One region of the Leptolyngbya sp. AN10 genome, then DNA from elsewhere that is predicted to be linked to it. Evidence: predicted binding sites of a transcription regulator. Region 1 holds the regulator's gene; each other region holds the start of a gene.
The links. The regulator NtcA, encoded in region 1, controls nitrogen genes in cyanobacteria. The targets are predictions, from matches to a motif close to TTTGTANNNNNNNNTACAAA.

Region 1 (4,480 bases):
AATGTAGAGCGCTTCAGGCTGAATGTCTTCCAGTCCGATTCGTCGATTCTCTTGGATCGATTGCTCCTGGATTTGATGCGCGATCGCGGTTAAGGCTTCCAGAGACAAGCTCGAAAACGCTGTCCATTTCCGCAACCATTCCACCCGCTCTAAAACGTCCATACTCGCCTCGACTGAGTTCGCGAACTCTATCGTAGAACTAGGATTGTTTCGATCGAGACGAATTGATAGAGAAACTTAACTCACCAAACGTTCTAAGTAGCGTTCGATTAACAAAATCGCCACAATATCATCGATCGGTCTCGGTGGTGTTCGCATTCCTTCAGGAATCAGTTTGCTCAATCCTTTGGGTGGATACATGATCCAGAATCGATCGCGTGCCTCTAACGAACTATTACGCTCATCGACTGTGACCACTCGCAAATCCGTCAATTCCTCTTCTAATCTTCGTTTCCATTCCTTTGATGAAGTCTGATCACCCATCACTAAGAGCGAAACTGGAAAGCGATCGCGCAAAGATTGAATCGAAGCGATCGCGGCATCTGCACTAATCACCTCGTGATAATAGACTCGTCGATCGACTCCCATGACAGCTAGACCACATTTTTGCCGCCCTGGATCGAATCCCAAAATCACGGGCTGTTCCGCCATGATACGCCTCTACCCTCAAGAAGATTAACTCGATGCTCTCAATACGATTTGCCCGTTCTGCACTGCCACTAATTCTATTTTGAGTGGTCCTGACGTGTAAGTGTTTTGTGATGCGACTGCTCTAAGTTCAACCGGAGTCGGAAAACGGCGTAACTGCTCAATGAATGATCCAAGAGTCAACAGTTTCTCGATTTCGATATTGTCATTCAGCACACCCGCCACACGCGCACGAGAATTAGATGCTGCGAAGAGATCCTGAATCGATTTCTGAAAATCTTGTGCCGACAGTTTAGACGGATCGATCGTTTGAGCCGCGATCGTATCTCCCGCCAGAAACACAATTCGATTCGGAACCGCACTCATGTACACGGACACGCCTCGATTTTCGCCTTTCACATAATTCGCACGAGCTTGTACACGCACCAGGTAATCCTGACCGTCACTAATCTGGCTGATTAAAGATTCCACTTCCGCTGTTGGAATTTGCACCAATTGGTCATTGCGTCCAAGTTGAAGCGCTTGAATCGCGGACTGATTCGCATATTGCAATAATTGATCAACTGCGACTCTTGCACCTCTCGGTTCCACGACTCGCACAACACCCGAAGACAAGACTTGAGTTCGATAAAGCGCGAGATCGCCGCTCCGAATCAGCTTAACATCTCGTTCAAATCGTCCGAGTGTTTCAGTTAGTGCTGCTTGTTGAGAGGCTAGTTCTTTAAGCTGAGATTCTAATTTTTCCAACTCTGTACCGCGTTGAGCAATGACCCGATCGCGTTCGCTAATTTCTCGATCGCGCTGTTCGATCACGCTCGTGCGTTCGGCAATTTCTTCATCTCGCTCCGCAATTTGAGCCTTCACCTGATCACGCTGCTCGATTAATTTTTGCTGCTCGGCTTGCAGTTGCTCGATCCCTGTTCGTAACGTTAACGCTTGTTCAGACACCGCAACCAATTGTTGGCGAGTCGCATCTCGCTGCGCTTCTGTCGTTCGGAGTTGAGCATTCGTTTCTCGTTGTCGATTGATCGAGGTTTGCAAATTCGCGTTAATTCGTTTTAATTGCTCTTCGACTTGAGCACGTTCCGATCGCGCTTCTGCCAATTGCTTTTCGACTTGCGCCTTCTGAGCATCGGTCGCTTTCAAATCAGCGGACACTTTTTCAAGGTCGCGTCCTCGATCGCGCAGTTCTGTCTGAATCCGCCCGAAGTTCAGTAACATTTCACGAAACGTCTTACTTGCCAGCAACAATATGCCAAGCGTTGAAGCTGAGATCAGCGTTCCGGTCAAAATTGTCACCACGACAGCGGTTTGCTTAGGACGGAGATTGAACAGACTCAGGCGGGCTTTTCCCACGCGAGTCCCCAAACGATCGCCAATTGTCGCGATCGCTCCTCCCAACACCAACACCACCAAAATTAAAATCAGCCCGACATCGGACATATCACTCCCAAGACAACCCTAGCCCCAGACGGTCTAAGACAATTCCAGACTCGCCTTTCATTATGCCTGTTCGCTCTAAACTTCGGGCGCGTCTTTCAGGAAAGAATTCTAAGCGAATTAAGTGAATTGTTGACTCAGCGTTACAGGATTGTGAACGGTGATTTTTTTCTTGTGAATCGAGATCATTTTGTCCTGACGCAAATCACCGAGTAAGCGAGTCACAGTGACGCGAGTTGATCCAATCGCTTCTGCGATCGCTTGATGCGACAGCTTCAGATCGATCATGATCCCCTCTTGCGAAGGCACTCCGAAGTCGCGACAGAGAATCAATAGAAAACTTACCAAGCGCGATCCCATATCTCGATGCGCCAGGGTTTCGATCATCATCTCGGTTTGGAGAATCCGCGACGATAAGCCTTTCAGCATCAACATCGAGAGTTCCGGATTTTCTTTGAGTGCTTTTTCGACTTGTTCGATCGGCACTGAAAGCAATTCGACTGGCGTAAATGCGACTGCGTGATAAAAGCGATCGGCGCGTTGTCCGGTAATCAGTGATAACACGCCGAATACACTATTTTCTCTTAACAGCGCAACGGTGATTTCTTCCCCTGCTTCATACACTCGTGAGAGCTTGACGGCTCCTTTAACCAGGAAATAGACTCGTTCGGCTGGATCACCCGGAAAAAAGATTGTTTTGCCGCGTTCAAACGTCTCAATAACGGGAGGATACGCGCCTCCTCCGATCTGACGAAACATTGTTGCGAGCGGTCTATCCTTGGTCACTACCATTTCTTTCCTTGTCGTATCGAGTGAAACTGGAGCAGTTTACCGAGTCAGTAACGCGATGTGCACTTTGTGAACAATCGATGACTTTAGACCACTAAAACTGACTCATCAAATGGTTTTTGTACGCTGCGCTACATTTTCGCTTTGATTCTGAAAATCTCTGTAAAATTTCTAAGTTTAGACCGGTTTTTTTCAGTACTATTGGGATCTTGTTTTAAAGATTCTCAATAATTTCCACACATCATAGCGTGAAAGCAACCAGGATTCAGAGGGAAGTGTTAAGGAAATGTTAATGATTTGAATAAAGAGAATCACCTTTTAGCCATTTAGCGATGCCGAAGTTTGAAGATCAGCTAGACAAAACCGAAGCGATCGACAGAGTCGCTTGGCGAAATTGGCTCAAACAAAATTATGAAACCGCGATCGGAATTTGGCTAATCTACTACAAAGTAAAAAGCGGAAAGCCAAGTATTCGATACAGTGAAGCGGTGAAAGAAGCACTCTGTTTTGGGTGGATTGATAGCAAAGCGAAATCGTTGGATGACGATCGCTATATGCAGATTTTTACGCCCCGAAAACCGAAAAGCGTTTGGTCGAAACTCAACAAGCAATACATTGAGGAGTTAATTGCCGAAGGATTAATGACCGAGGCGGGGATCAGAAAAATTGAAGCGGCAAAACTCGACGGATCTTGGACTTCTTTGGATGCGATCGAGGCTTTGATCATGCCGCCCGATTTGATTGACGCATTGGAAAAGAACGCGATCGCACAACAAAATTTTCAGACGTTCAGCAACTCGACCAAGAAAGTAATTCTCTATTGGATCGAGAGTGCCAAACGTTCTGAAACTCGACAGAATCGAATCGAAAAAACGGTGATGGCTGCGGTTGAAAAGCGATCACCGCTCGATCAGGCATCTTCAAAGCCGCTGTAGCAAGTTCATCCCATGCGTATCGGTTCCACAAGAACTGAGCAATCCAAACGTAGCCTGCAACTCTGTCACCCGTGCCGTCTCTTTTGGACTCGGCATCCACGGCTTTGGATTGTTGTAGGCGTAAAACGCTTCCACCCCATCAATTCCCACCATTGCCGCTGCTGGAATCAACTCATCCACCGATCGACGATATCGCGCTGGATGTGCCAACACCGCAATCCCGCCTGCTTGCTGAATCGCACTGATCACTCGTGCTGCTTGAGCGCGATCGCCTTGAGGCGCAGAACCTTGGAGATAAGACGCGATCGCCGCATGATTTGGATCAAACGCAAATCCGAGAATATGTACCTCAGTTTCGAGCAAGCGAGACGTAATCTCGGTTCCCGTCCACAACTGCGGCAACTCTGTCCCTGATTGCGTCTCCATATAGCGCTGTGCCATTTGGTATCCGCTGATCTGATGGTGATCCGTAATCGCGAATCCTTTGAGCGAAAGATCGATCGCTTGTTGTGCTAACGCTTCAGGGTGTAGCTGCCCATCCGAATGCGTCGTGTGCATGTGGAAATTGTAGGTGAGCGGGCAACTTTTAGCCGTCAGCGATGCAAAAACCTGTCGTAGCGCTACCGCATCCTGCGCGGCTTGGGGGGTCATTGTCGAACTCGAAGCAA
Region 2 (4,480 bases), on a different contig from region 1:
AAGCTAATTTACTTTACGACCCACAAATTAGCAAATCAAGTTTAGAATCGAGAGGTACAATTTGTGGAAGTTAAGCAACTTAATGAGATTGCTGTTGCAAGAGAAGCGCATTGATAAGGTGGGTGTCATCTACACGCGATCGTCAAGATCTCAATGGAATTGCCCTAATTCTTCAGCACTAATTTTCTGAAATTGCTTAACTGAATTGCGACTAGCCCCCACTCAGAACTGCGATCGAATTGTGGCGATATCCACATAGACAAACCCATGACAAACCCATCGAATGAGTTCCCTGAATTGTAGAGTTGTCTCTTGTGTTTAATCGCGTAAGCCATTCGAGTTAGTTTAATATTTCACGCGGGAGGATTAATCCCTTAGAGGGACGGCAACCTCCGAGATGTGACTGTTAATCTAAATAAGCCAATGCTGAGTTGTCGATATTGCATCGCTTTCTCAAGCAAGTTATTTCACACGCCTGGAATCAGACAGATGAAATTTGAGGACATTTATCAATTTTTCAAAGATCCGCCACCCTTCTATCTCAACAAGGAATTGGCGGTCTGTTACGTTCTCGCCGTTCTCTTACGGGGAGACTCTTACGGAACCGAGTTAATTCAGCTACTTGAAACCGAATATCCGCTCTATCGTCTATCCGATACTGTTCTTTACAGTGCCCTGAAGTTTCTCGAAGATGAAGAAATGGTCACAGGCTACTGGAAGAAAGTAGAGGGTCGGGGTCGCCCTCGTCGCATGTATCAGATTAAATCTGAAGCCATGCCGCAAGCGCAAGATCTCGCCCGTCTTTGGCACGAGTATGCTGTGAAGCGTGAAACTGCCAAAGAAAATTCGGGAATTCCCCAGGTCAGCGGTGCCGAGAAATAAACAATGACCCCGTTGTTGTTTAAAGTGGTGTAATTGAGATTTTTCGTTCTTTGTTGCGCCATGACTCAGCCTGTAATTGCCTCGACGTTTCTTCTGACGGTTCTATTGATGATTGGGCTGTTTTTCTTCATTCGCGCCTCAGTCAAAGATCGAACTCAGGAAGTGCGCTTGCTATCTGACCAGTCCGAAGATTCTTTGCTGTCTCAGTTACGTGCTTATTTCGGGCAGCGATCGTATCGAGTGGCAGCGATCGACGCGAATCTTAACCAGGTCACGTTTGAGGGCGATGTTCGTCCGAGCGTTTTTCTGGCAGTGTTTCTGTCGTTTCTTGCCTCGATCGGTGTGTTGTGCCTTGTGCTCGTCCTCTCGATGGTGCTGCCCGATTGGTCAAATTTTTGGTTTGGGTTGGTGTTCTTATCCCCGTTGGCAGGAGTTTTCTACTGGAAAGGGGCAGGTCGCGTTGAGCAAGTGTCGCTGAAGGTGGAGCCAGGTTCGGATGCGTCTCAAAGTGTCATTACCGTGAAGGCGCATCGAGATGAGTTGGCGGAGTTGCAGCGGACTTTGGAATTGAAGGCGGAATAGAAACTATTCCACCAAACGTAAAAGCTCCCTTCGATGCGTTGAGGGGAGCTTTTAACATAGGTGAATGCTGGGAATGATATCGCCTAACTCAATTGAACCCGTAACCAAACACGGCTACAGTTGCACTCGCATTCAGAGCCAGCGATCGATAAAATGAGCCGTTTCTAGAAATGATGGTTAGCGGCTCCGGGATGGAACAGCAACATCGACTTCATCTTCAGAGGTTCTCAGACTGGGGAATAAGAAGTGGTTTTCTTCGACGTATTGAGCGCCGAACAGTCCTTTTTCAGCCCAGAAGTAACGATCCGTGGTATGCTCGTTTCTCTTAACCAGTAACAGCGCGGGCGGCGCGATGCCTTCAGCGTGGATGAACTTGCGAGCGGCAGTCACGGGCTTATCTTCGCCACACTCAATGCTAAACTGAGGAACGCTTTCTAAGATCCGTCTTCCCTCTTGCCGTCTCCGACTTTTCCGTTTACGTCTCCTTGCCAAACCCTTTACCTCCTTAGGTTCCAAACTGCCGAAAGTTGTAATGTTCGTTACAAAACCCGTCGAAAATATATCAGTTCCAGCCCCAGACTTCAACTTCTCTTAACGCATCTATACAATTTCTTAATTTTATTTTTCTAGATTCTTGCTATGTAACCTAGAACGGGAGTGTTTACACTCACAAAGATTAAGGAAAGTCGATGCTTAAGTGTTGGGGATCAGAGCTATCTATTAAATTAATAAGAAAAATTACTTATCGTCAACTCTTTTTTTCACAAAATCTGCCAGAAAACAGATGCTGATGCCTACAAGTTCCGAATTCATTGAGTTATGTCGATCGCAAATTGCGTTATTGACTCAAGCGATGGGGGCATCACTCAGCGTAATCTATCTTACGGAAGAATTAGTTGAGAGTTCTCAAGCCCGTTTAATGCCGATCGCAGCGTATCCGGATACTGCTGTGGCTTTAGAGCGATCGAATCGTTTGGCGCTTCCTGCGGCTGTCGAATCCCTTCCCGAAATTGACTCGATCCCCGAAGCCGGGATCACACAGCCGAGGCAGTTAGTTTTGCCGCTGATTCACGAAGAATTGGTGTTTGGCTTGCTCGTGACTGAGCGAGACGATCGACCTTGGACGAGTTGGGAGCGATCGCAGGTGGAACGAATCGCGAATACGTTATCACTGGCGTGTGTGATGGATCAACGCGCTCAATGGCTCGATCAATCTCAACGGCAACATCGATCGAGGCAGTCTCAACAGCATGATGTCTTAGATAATTTGTTGCACCAGTTAAAAAGCCCGTTAACGGCGTTACGAACGTTTGGAAAATTATTAGTTAAAAAATTACAGGCAGGCGACCCGAATCGAGAAATCGCTGGAAGTATTCTGAGAGAAAGCGATCGATTACAAGAACTTCTACAGCAGTTCGATGCAGCGATCGATCTAGATTCTGTGGATGTTCTAGCGGAGGATGCTTCTCTCGTCGGTCGTCCGATCCCACTCTTACCCGCAGGAGTTCTCACGACTTCAAACATCGAATTGACACCCTGTTCGGTGAATGAAATTCTGTTGCCGCTGATTGAAACGGCTGAAGCGATCGCGCAAGAAAAAGGGCTTTTAATTCAGACAGAAATTCCGAATTTTCTTCCGCCTGTTTCCGCCAATCCTGGAGCATTAAGAGAGGTATTGAGTAATCTGATTGATAATGCACTCAAATACACGCCATCAGGTGGAGAGGTGCATATCCGAGCGAATGAGATTCGCGATCGCGTTAATGTTTGGGTGAGCGATACCGGATATGGAATTCCGTCTGAAGATTTAGAGCGATTATTTGAGCGACATTACCGGGGAGTGCAGGCAGATGGAGAAATTCCAGGAACGGGATTGGGTTTAGCGATCGCACGTCGATTAATCGAACAAATGCACGGATCGATTCAGGTCTTTAGCCCATTAAAAAACGAGGGTTGGCTCAGTGAAGATGACCAACCCCCGAATCAGGGGACAAGTTTTGTCGTTGAACTTCAGATGGATGAAGCCTAAACTTCACCCTTCGTGGAAAATTAGGAACGTGGAAGGGTCAACGGGCTGGTGAGTTGAACGTTCAGATTGGTGTTTGGACGAATCGAGATCAAGTCAATTCGATTGCCACCGAAGATCAATCCAGCCAGTGCGCCGACACCCGTTCCGATCAAGACTTCACCTGCTCGAATATTACGATCGCCTGTCACTGCCGCAATACCCGCAGCCGCCGCACTACCTAACGCAGCATCCTTTAGGATCGTGCCAGTGTTTGCACCACGACGAACGGTTTCAGTGGTCGTAATCGGTTCAGAAGTGGCAGCGATCGCGACTTGCTGACCATTTGCCAAAGTCAACTGAGAAGCCGTGAATTGTGCTGCACCTTGCGAAACCGTCAATTGACCCGCAACTTGGCTACCTGCAGGAATCAGAACCGTCCCATCCGAGGTCACGATATTCTGAGCAACAGTCAACGTGATCGGAGTGGGTTGGGGTTCGTTCTTAGCAAGGAGAATTCGATCAGCGCGATCGTACCGAAGCGGAAGTGCGGTTCCTGCCGGAATGTTAATCGCTTGCGGTTGAGTTGGAGCCTGACCGACAATGTAAGGCGACTGAATTGCGGCGACTTGTCCAGTACTCACCAGCGATTGATAAACGAACGCAGCAACATCCGCACGAGTTGCAACTTGATTCGGATTAAGCTGTTGAACATCCGGGAAGTTGACCACGATGCGGCGTTCGGTTGCAGCAGCGATACTGTTCCGAGCAAAGTTCGGAATGCTGGCAGCATCAGCGTAAACCTGAAGGACGGTATCCGCAGGTTGAGAAGCGGTGTATCTCAAACCATTCGACAAGGAAACTAACGCTTGAGCGCGAGGAATGTTGTCATTCGGGCGAAATGTTCCGCCAGGAAATCCAGCCAAGAATCCAGTTGCGTAAGCATTTTGAATGGCTTGAAATCCCCAATAATTGCTTGGAACATCTGAGAAATTGATCGGAGTATTTACA
Region 3 (4,480 bases), on a different contig from region 1:
CGGATGCTGGCGGCGTAGCAAGCGCAGTCGGAATCTGGGCAACGCTCAGTTTGTTGATTTCGCTGTTTTTGGGTAGCTGGGTGATGGCGCGGGCTTGCGGTCCGATGAATCGCAGTACGGCATTGCTCAACGGTGCAATTCTTTGGGCGACCACTTTGGCTCTGAGTGCTTACCTATTGGCAAGCGGTGTTTCGGGTGCGTTTGGTTTGGCGGTATCGAGTGCAGCGAACGTTGCCGGGGGCGCTCTGCCTCAAACAGGCTTGCCTGATGTGCAGCAAGGGGGCGGGAATGCAAATATTTCGGCTCAAGATGCCCGTAATATCGCAGGTACGACTGCAACCGCTGGCTGGTCGTTCGTGATTGGTTCGTTGCTTGGTTTGGCTGCGTCTCTTGCAGGTGCAGCAGTTGGAACTCGCAAGCCTCGTGCAACCACGGCTTATGCTGAGCCGAATCGCGGAATGTAAGGTTTGAAGTTTGATTCATTTCGCCCCTCAGAATCTGGGGGGCTTTTTCAGGTTTAAAAAACAAAAGGGATGTCACCAAGACACCCCTAAAATGTTAAACGGGCTAGGAGGGATTCGAACCCCCGACACCGTGGTCCGTAGCCACGTGCTCTAGTCCACTGAGCTACAAGCCCTTGTTAGCACTTATTTAATATACAACGTTCTGACCCAAATGACACAAAATTCTGAAAAATCGATCGAGCTTTCCCATCTCGATGCCGCTGGACAGGCGCAAATGGTTGATGTCTCGGCAAAATCGGCAACCGCGCGTCAGGCAACCGCGATCGCAAAAGTGCGAATGAAACCGGAAACGATGAACGCGATCGAGTCGGGCAATTCCCCGAAAGGCGATGTTCTCGGTACGGCTCGAATTGCGGGAATCATGGCGGCGAAACAAACCTCGAACCTGATTCCGCTCTGTCATCCCTTGCCGATTCAGAAAGTCGAGGTGAACATTTTGCCAAAACCGGAGCTACCTGGATACGAAATTCAGGCAACGGTGAAAATTAAAGCGGAAACGGGTGTGGAAATGGAAGCGCTGACGGCAGCTTCGATCGCGGCTTTAACCTTGTACGACATGGCGAAAGCGATCGAGAAGTCCATTACGATCGAGCAGATCTATCTTCTGAATAAAACAGGAGGCAAATCCGGAGATTATTCGCGGGAATCGGGTCAGTAAATTTTCGGTAAAGCGAGGATACACGGAAAGTTTTTCTGGGAAAATCTATATACTCAGAGAAACCCTGCTTGACACTGCCCCCAATTGTTCAGTTTCTCGGCATTTCCAAGTTGGTATCCTCGATCATGAAACAATTTAGTGAATTAGAACTTTCAGAAGCGCTGTTTAATTCGATCGCTCAAGCGCTGGAATCTTGCTGCCATTCTGGGAATTTATCGGCTGAAGAGTATTTATTACTGTTGGATTCGGTCTGGTTTACGCTCGATTTTGGTACTCGACTGCCACGATAAGCCATTCAAGGTGAGCCATTTCAGCCATTAAAAAAGCGCGGCGGGTGTCGCGCTCAGTTCGAGATTCAGAAAGTGAAGAGATTATTTCAGGTAGTTTGCTTCTGCTTCAAGCATCCGAAGCAATGCCTGATCACCACGAGCTTTCGCTGCATCCATTCGACGTTGCAGATTCCGCTGTAGGTTCTCACGATGCAGTCTTGAAACTTCTGCCGAGTGGAGACGATTTCTATTCATAACTTAATTTTTCCTAGAGGTCAGTTTTTCTTATCACCATGATTTAATTTTAGCATCAGTCCCTTGAAACGGTAGCTGTTGCTACAAAAAATTCACATTTTTTCTAACGTCAGTTCGGGTTAAGAGTTCTCCAATTCTAAAAAGGGTTCGTCCTTCAAAGTCCGCCAGGATGAGGGATTTAGGAGGCGAAGGATCTCGGCAATGACCGACGAATCAAGAATGATTCGACTTGTGTGTACACGGTAGGTTTCTAATCCGGGGCGGGCGAATGTGATGAACAAGAGACTTGAAAATGGCTTATTTGAGATTGAAGATTTAAGGTAACTTAAAATCGAATTCCAACACGAGGCGTTAAATTGCTTCTGTTTAGGTGAGGAGCAAATCTAAGTGATTGCGTTATAACACACAGTAGCGTGATTGGAAGAAATAGAATGTGTGCTGCAACTTATCGAGAACGAGCGGATGCGGGAATGGCAACGCTTCAAACGTTTTACAACACTGCAACGGGACTGTGGAATACAACAGGTTGGTGGAATAGTGCGAACGTGTTGGAAACCACGATCGATTACTGCACGTTTACTGATTCCTTAACGTATCGAACTAATATTTTTAATACATTTGAGAAGAACAAACGTAACAACTTCTTAAATGAATTTTACGATGATGAGGGTTGGTGGGCACTGACTTGGATCAAAGCCTTTGATCTCACTGGTGAAGCGCGATATTTGGATATGTCGAGGGTTATCTTTAACGACATGACCAAAGGTTGGGATAACAAGTGTGGTGGCGGGATTTGGTGGAACAAAGAACATAAGTATAAGAATGCGATCTCGAATGAGTTGTTTTTAGCGATCGCGGCTCGATTGTTTCTCAGAACTAGGGATCAGCGTTATCTTGATTGGGCAAATCGAACCTGGAATTGGTTTCGTCGAACGGGAATGATCAATCAAAATAATTTGATCAATGATGGTTTGAATGATCAATGCAAGAATAACGGTCAACCGACTTGGACTTACAATCAAGGTGTGATTTTGGGAGCGCTGATTGATTTGTCGAAGTGTACGAATGACCGATCGTTGTTGACGGTTGCACAATCGATCGCGGATGCAGCAACAAAATTTCTCGCACCGAATGGCATATTACGTGAACCTTGTGAGCCGAATTGTGGATTGGATGGACCGCAATTCAAAGGGATCTTTATGCGAAACTTGTCGGACTTGTATCGTATCGTGAACAAGTTAGCCTATCGAGATTTCATTCTTCGCAATGCCGATTCGATTTGGGAGGAATGTCGCAATCCCAAAAATCAATTTGGATTGTGTTGGGGACAGAAGTTCGATACTGCGGATGCGTCGCGTCAAAGTGCTGCGATGGATGCGTTAAATGCTTCGATCGTTGCGAGTCGAACTGCGATCGTATTGCAAGCTGAAACTTCTACACTTCATAGCTTAGTGTTAGAAGCGGTTTATACAGGTTACGAAGGCTCAGGGTATATTGCAGGGTGGAATCGAGATGGGCAATGGGTCGATTTTAATTTCACTTTGCCGAATGCAGGACGATTTGATCTAGTGATGCGTTATGCAGCAGCGGCAGGAAACGCGACTCGGTTTATCTTTGTGAATGGAAGAGCGATCGTGAATGCTCACGTTTTTCCTGGAACTGGAAACTGGACGGTTTGGAATACGACAACGATCCCGAATGTTGCGTTAAAAGCGGGGAACAACACAGTTTCTATCATTTTTAATCAATCGAAAGGAAGTCGAAACTGGTTGAATCTCGATCAGCTTATAATTCGGTGATCGGATTATTAGACTTTGCATGAAACTTCGATCGTTCCATGAGGGTAGACCCTTGAGACTCAGACATCGTAAACATCGCCGGATTAAGATTCACGTTGAAGAAAGTGGACGTTTCCAAATTGTAGGAATGAATGCGTGGTATTCCTACTGGCGTGATCCTTATCATTTGGTGCTGACGGTTCCCTGGATGGGGTTTTTTGCGATCGTGGTTGGGGTTTACTTGGGAATCAATGTTGTCTTTGCCTGGATTTATTTGTTAGGGGGAGACTGTATTGCGAATGCTACACCGGGGTCGTTTGTAGACTATTTCTTTTTCAGCATTCAAACCTTTGCCACGATCGGATATGGGGCAATGTATCCGAAAACGGTTTATGCTCAGTCGATTATGACGATCGAATCGCTAGTGTCGATGGTTGCGATCGCGATTCTCACTGGGTTTACGTTTGCTCGATTTTCGCGTCCAACGGCTCGTGTTGCCTTTAGTCAAGTTGCAACGATCGCGCCGCATGAGGGGGTTCCAACGTTGAGCTTTCGTGCGGCGAATCAACGTCGAAATCAGATTTTAGAAGCTCAGATGCGAGTGTATTTACTTCGAGATGAAATTACTTCGGAAGGACATTACATTCGTCGAATTCACGATCTGGCATTAGTTCGGAGTCAAACTCCAGGATTTGCACTCACTTGGTTAGTGATGCACCCGATCGATGAAAATAGTCCGCTCTATGGCATGAGTCCAGAATCCATGTCTGAAACGAATTGTTTGATTCAAGTGATGCTAAGTGGAATTGATGAAACGGTGGCTCAAGTGTTGCACGATCGACATGTCTATGTGCCACAAGAGATTCTATGGAATTATCGCTTTGTCGATTTAGTGTACAAAACTCCTGAAGGGCATCGATTTATTGATTACCAGCATTTTCATGATGCTGAGCCGATTCCGTAGAGGGTTCAACCGGGCGAACGACGACACGACCA
Region 4 (4,480 bases), on a different contig from region 1:
CCGGCAATACCTGTTATGAACGATTGGCAAAAGGATTGGTTTGAAATGTTTGACACGATCGCGGATCAAATTGAAGGATTCTTGCTCGACGTGGCGCAGGATATGACCGATGCCATGAATGATTTTGTTGAGTTTTCCGAAGAAGTTTCGATGCAACTCAACACAACATTTGTGGATGAAATTGAGCAATCGATTACCGTGTTAGTCAGTCCGATTCTCGAAGCTTATTTTGGAATTGGTGGCGCGATCGAAGAGTTCACCCAGCCTGTGACCCAAACCGTTGAACCGATGTTAAAACAGCATCCAGCTTGTGTCGGTTGCCGCCATTTTCACGGGCAATACTACGGGGATAGTTTATTAGTCTGTGGAATGCACCCGTATGGAATGGCAGAAGGTGTGGAAACCTGCCCGGATAAAGAAGCCGTAACTTGGGGCGTGTTCCACGCTGATGATTCTGAAAATTGGTAATGCGATCGCATTCTTGTATGAGTGCCCTCCGAATAGAATTCGCCCAGGCATTCGGAGGTCTACTACATTCGAGGACGGGGAGCCGAAGCCATCCGAGACACCGGAGCGGTTGCGGCTCTCCGATTCACATGACCATTCGGAGCAGGCAGCGCAGCATTCAAAATCTCTAGATTCAGCCGATAACCGACATTGCGAACGGTCTGAATCAAATTCGGCTGACGTGGATCGATCTCAACCTTTTTCCGCAGCGACAGCACATGAGTATCGACCGTCCGAGGATTGTCAATTTCATCGGGCCAAGCGCGTTCAAGTAACTCCGATCGACTCAACGCCGATCCCCCCGCCTGCGCCAACACATAGAGCAGACTAAATTCTTGCGGCGTTAACTCGATCAATTCCCCTTTGAATCTCACGCGACGATGCACGAGATCAATCTTCAGATCGCCAAAATCCAGATTGATCGGAGGAGCCGCGATCCGTTGCCGACGCATCAGAGCTTCCACTCGTGCAAGAAATTCCTGCATTCCGAACGGTTTGGTTAAATAATCATCCGCACCCGATCGCAATCCTTCGACAATATCCGACTCTGCCGTTCGTGCCGACAACATTAGAATCAAGCACTGCTGCTGTTGTAACCAGCGACAGAACTCCAGACCGCCCCCTGACGGCATTTCGGCATCGAGAATGACGAGATTGGGCTGACGCAGCAAAAACACTTCCCGCGCCTGATGCAGATCAGCGGATTGGTGCACTTGGTAGCCCGCCTGCTGGAGATGCCATCCGAGCAGCGATCGCAGGTGCGGATTTCCTTCAACGATTTGTATGTGAATGGCTCCCACGGGGGCTGATTTCCTCAAAATGCTTGAGATAAGGGTATCAGAGCTTTATCGATGCAATTTGTAACGGGTGCTACTCAGCTAGACTCAGGTTGTACTACGATCCGTTTCCGAATATTCCAATCTGTAGATTTTCGATACAAAGCGAGAGACAGTGAGCCGAAATGTTAAGCTTAGGTAATACCAAAGTGAGTCAGATGTCAAACGGCATCTATTCTTCTCGTCGATCGCATTATGCTTCAAGATTCTTTGACGATCCGCTACTACCAACGCCTCTCCGACAACCTAGTCGAACTCTGGAACCGTGGCTATCGCTTTGATGATCTGCGGCTCTATTTAGACGGTTACTTGTCTGCCCTCAGACACGCGAGTGTGTTGGAACCCTACCAAATCAACCGTCTTGAGGAGGAAATAACTCGCTACATCTATGATCCGTCGAATTTCGATGCCGTGATGCCAGAACCCGATTACCGATAGAGAAGAAAGGGGCGCGTGTGTGCCCCTTCTTTATTGGAATTAGGAGGCGAGTGCGACTTCTACGAGTTGTTGCAGTTCGCCTTTCTGGTACATCTCGATCATGATGTCCGAACCGCCAATAAATTCCCCATTGATGTACACCTGGGGAATCGTGGGCCAGTTCGAGAATTCTTTGATGCCCTGACGGACTTCGGGGTTTTCTAGCACGTCTACGGTTTCGTAAGGGACTCCGAGCGTGTTGAGAATTTGCACGACATTGTTAGAGAATCCACACATGGGCATGAGTTTAGTGCCCTTCATGAAAACCATGATTTTGTTGGTGTCAACCAGGTTTTTGATTTGTTGTTGAGCGTCTGACATAGGGATTTAAGAGGGGGTAAACGTTAGTTTTTGGTCGCCCATTCTTCGGGCGTGAAGGTGTTGAGGGAAAGCGCGTGAATTGCCTCGGTGGAAAGCGCCTGTTTCACCGCACCATAGACGAGTTGATGCTGTTGAACGCGCCGTTTTCCAGCAAACTCAGAAGAGATGACCGTGACTTCAAAATGCTCACCATCGGGACTATTGACCGCAACTTGAGCATCCGGTAATCCTGTTTTGATCATTGCCTCAACTTGATCCGGGCTAATCATTCTTTCTCCTCGTGATTGATTCGCGACTGTTTCTTCTCTAGTCTAGCGGGAGATGCCAGAGAATTTTTATCGCGATCGTCGCCATTGCTGAATTGCTTTTTGTGCTTCGGCATACACTTCAGGGCGATCTTTGGGCACGAGTTGGGCGGCAGCGATCGCTTGCTGAAACTGCTTCTGTGCGGCTCTTTGGCGGGCAATGTCAAGAATATTCCGACTCCAGCGATCGATGTCTTGTTGTGCCTGAGCATAAAGCGGATCGCTCGGCGGAATTTCACGGGCGCGGACGATCGCTCTACTCGCATCGGAGGCAAGAGTGGGCTTGATCAGCGATCGGGCTTCATTCAGAATTTGAGTCGAAGATTCGGTAGTCGGACTCGGAGATGCCACTGCTGTTGGAGCAATCTGAGTCTTCGCAGTTTGTTGCTGTCCGCCCATAAACGCTGACCAATTTCGGAACAAAACACCGAGCAGTAAGACCAATAGAATCGCACTGCCGCCAAATAGAAGCCGTTCCCAAAACATCTGATCCTGACCGTCGGATTCTGGAGGAATCGGAGAAGAAATCGGAGCGGGATCAGGAATCGGATCAGACAGAGTGAGATCGGGAACTGGCTGAGAAACTGTTAAATCAGGAGCCGGGTCAGAAATCGTTAGATCTGGTATCGGCTCTGGATCATGGATTTCTACTGGGTCAAGTCGGAATTGATCGGGAATTTCTTCTTGAGATGCTTCTGCGGTTGCGCCCATGATCGTGGACGGATTGATGAAATCACCGAATGGAGAATCACTCTCGCTTGTGAGATACAAGTCATCTTCGATCGCGAACGGATTCGAGTTTGCTGCCACCCAAGAATCGGTTTCCGCCCAATTCACAGGCATGACCACTTGATAAAGCTGGTCGGGATCAGAAACGACGAGAACCGGATCTTGTAGCGGTCGATCGCTGTGATCACATAGTTCTGGTAAGCGCAGTTTGAGAAAATCTTCGAGAGCAGACAGCGTTGAACATTGATGCGATCGCAATCCCTCCAACAACGCCTGAGTAAAGAGTCCGTGATTGTAAGCGGGCGCTTCATGAGAAAACTGTTCTGGACGGCAAGAAAGCATCGTAGGGATGCCATACTCCCGTGATAATGCAGCCGTTTGAGACCCAATTTTCTCATTGGAAACCGACGAAGAACGATTGAAATCGAGCAGGACAAAAATCTTTTGAGTTGGAAGCGATCGTAAAGTTTGAAAGAGAGTACGAACCGAGAATCCGGTTTCTTTAACGCGATTGGGATCAGCATCGATTGGTAATAGAAAATCTTCACCATCGACACAAATTCCATAGCCGCTGAAGTAGCACCATAAGCCATCTTCGGGCTGAATCTTTTCCTTGATAACTTTTATCCAATACTGCAAATTCTCGTGATTTGGATCAGTGGAATGTCCGAGTAAATCCGGAGAAGTATCGGTGAGTAGTAAGCAATGATCAGGTAAAAATCCAGCATCACTCACCAGACTTTCACAGAGAGATTGGGCATCCGGTTGGGCAAAATGAAGAGGTTGAAGGAACTGGTAGTGATTGATTCCGACTGCGATCGCCCAATAATTGCTCATCCCGATACCTCAACTGTTTAGAAAGATTCGCGCAAACACATCATAGAAAAAAACTGCTTTTTTGCAGCAAAAATCTATCCGTCAACTAACATGATTCACAACTTTTCCCGTATTGTTCGTTTTTTGACTTCTCCTATGAATTTTCGTTCTTCGGTGGTTCTGAGTCTACTTACGCTTGGATGTGGTGTTTCAGTTTGGGGAATCGAAGCGATCGCGAATCCGGTCTCCGTTCAGGCTTATACGGCTCGGATGGAGGTAATGCTCGATCGCACTGCCAATGAGACGTATGAAGGAATGGTGCGTCGGGCGGAATTGGTCGCACGAACGGCAGCGCAACGGGGATTCGATCGGGATTTGTTGGCGGATCAGGTGTCGGTGATTGTGGTGGGACGTAATGGCGGAATGGCGGCTCCGGTCGTTACGTTGTGGGTGACGCGATCGCAGTGGCAGCAACGTCCAGAGGTGCGA

Region 2: a site for NtcA is predicted at 1,991-2,010, ahead of ACQ4M5_RS21510 (DUF3155 domain-containing protein). Genes of this name have one in related genera too.
Region 3: a site for NtcA is predicted at 1,775-1,794, ahead of pirA (arginine synthesis PII-interacting regulator PirA). Genes of this name have one in related genera too.
Region 4: a site for NtcA is predicted at 1,365-1,384, ahead of ACQ4M5_RS18600 (DUF6761 family protein). Genes of this name have one in related genera too.

What each region holds. Positions count from the first base shown of each region.
Region 1 covers NZ_JBNXVP010000028.1:15,517-19,996, forward strand. The annotation lists gene ACQ4M5_RS29345 (sigma 54-interacting transcriptional regulator) at 1-162, opposite strand, end outside; gene ACQ4M5_RS29350 (pre-16S rRNA-processing nuclease YqgF) at 238-651, opposite strand; gene ACQ4M5_RS29355 (DUF3084 domain-containing protein) at 676-2,091, opposite strand; gene ntcA (global nitrogen regulator NtcA) at 2,209-2,847, opposite strand; gene ACQ4M5_RS29365 (YdeI/OmpD-associated family protein) at 3,210-3,812, shown strand; gene ACQ4M5_RS29370 (PHP domain-containing protein) at 3,798-4,480, opposite strand, start outside.
Region 2 covers NZ_JBNXVP010000015.1:170,564-175,043, forward strand. The annotation lists gene ACQ4M5_RS21500 (PadR family transcriptional regulator) at 490-882, shown strand; gene ACQ4M5_RS21505 (cofactor assembly of complex C subunit B) at 943-1,464, shown strand; gene ACQ4M5_RS21510 (DUF3155 domain-containing protein) at 1,642-1,956, opposite strand; gene ACQ4M5_RS21515 (GAF domain-containing sensor histidine kinase) at 2,249-3,493, shown strand; gene ACQ4M5_RS21520 (S-layer homology domain-containing protein) at 3,514-4,480, opposite strand, start outside.
Region 3 covers NZ_JBNXVP010000005.1:164,983-169,462, forward strand. The annotation lists gene ACQ4M5_RS09105 (hypothetical protein) at 1-464, shown strand, start outside; tRNA gene ACQ4M5_RS09110 (tRNA-Arg) at 564-637, opposite strand; gene moaC (cyclic pyranopterin monophosphate synthase MoaC) at 676-1,182, shown strand; gene ACQ4M5_RS09120 (hypothetical protein) at 1,308-1,472, shown strand; gene pirA (arginine synthesis PII-interacting regulator PirA) at 1,554-1,706, opposite strand; gene ACQ4M5_RS09130 (glycoside hydrolase family 76 protein) at 2,138-3,505, shown strand; gene ACQ4M5_RS09135 (ion channel) at 3,558-4,448, shown strand; gene ACQ4M5_RS09140 (hypothetical protein) at 4,405-4,480, opposite strand, start outside.
Region 4 covers NZ_JBNXVP010000012.1:161,231-165,710, forward strand. The annotation lists gene ACQ4M5_RS18590 (hypothetical protein) at 16-468, shown strand; gene ACQ4M5_RS18595 (response regulator transcription factor) at 531-1,307, opposite strand; gene ACQ4M5_RS18600 (DUF6761 family protein) at 1,539-1,781, shown strand; gene grxD (Grx4 family monothiol glutaredoxin) at 1,821-2,141, opposite strand; gene ACQ4M5_RS18610 (BolA family protein) at 2,165-2,410, opposite strand; gene ACQ4M5_RS18615 (caspase family protein) at 2,477-4,012, opposite strand; gene ACQ4M5_RS18620 (hypothetical protein) at 4,148-4,480, shown strand, end outside.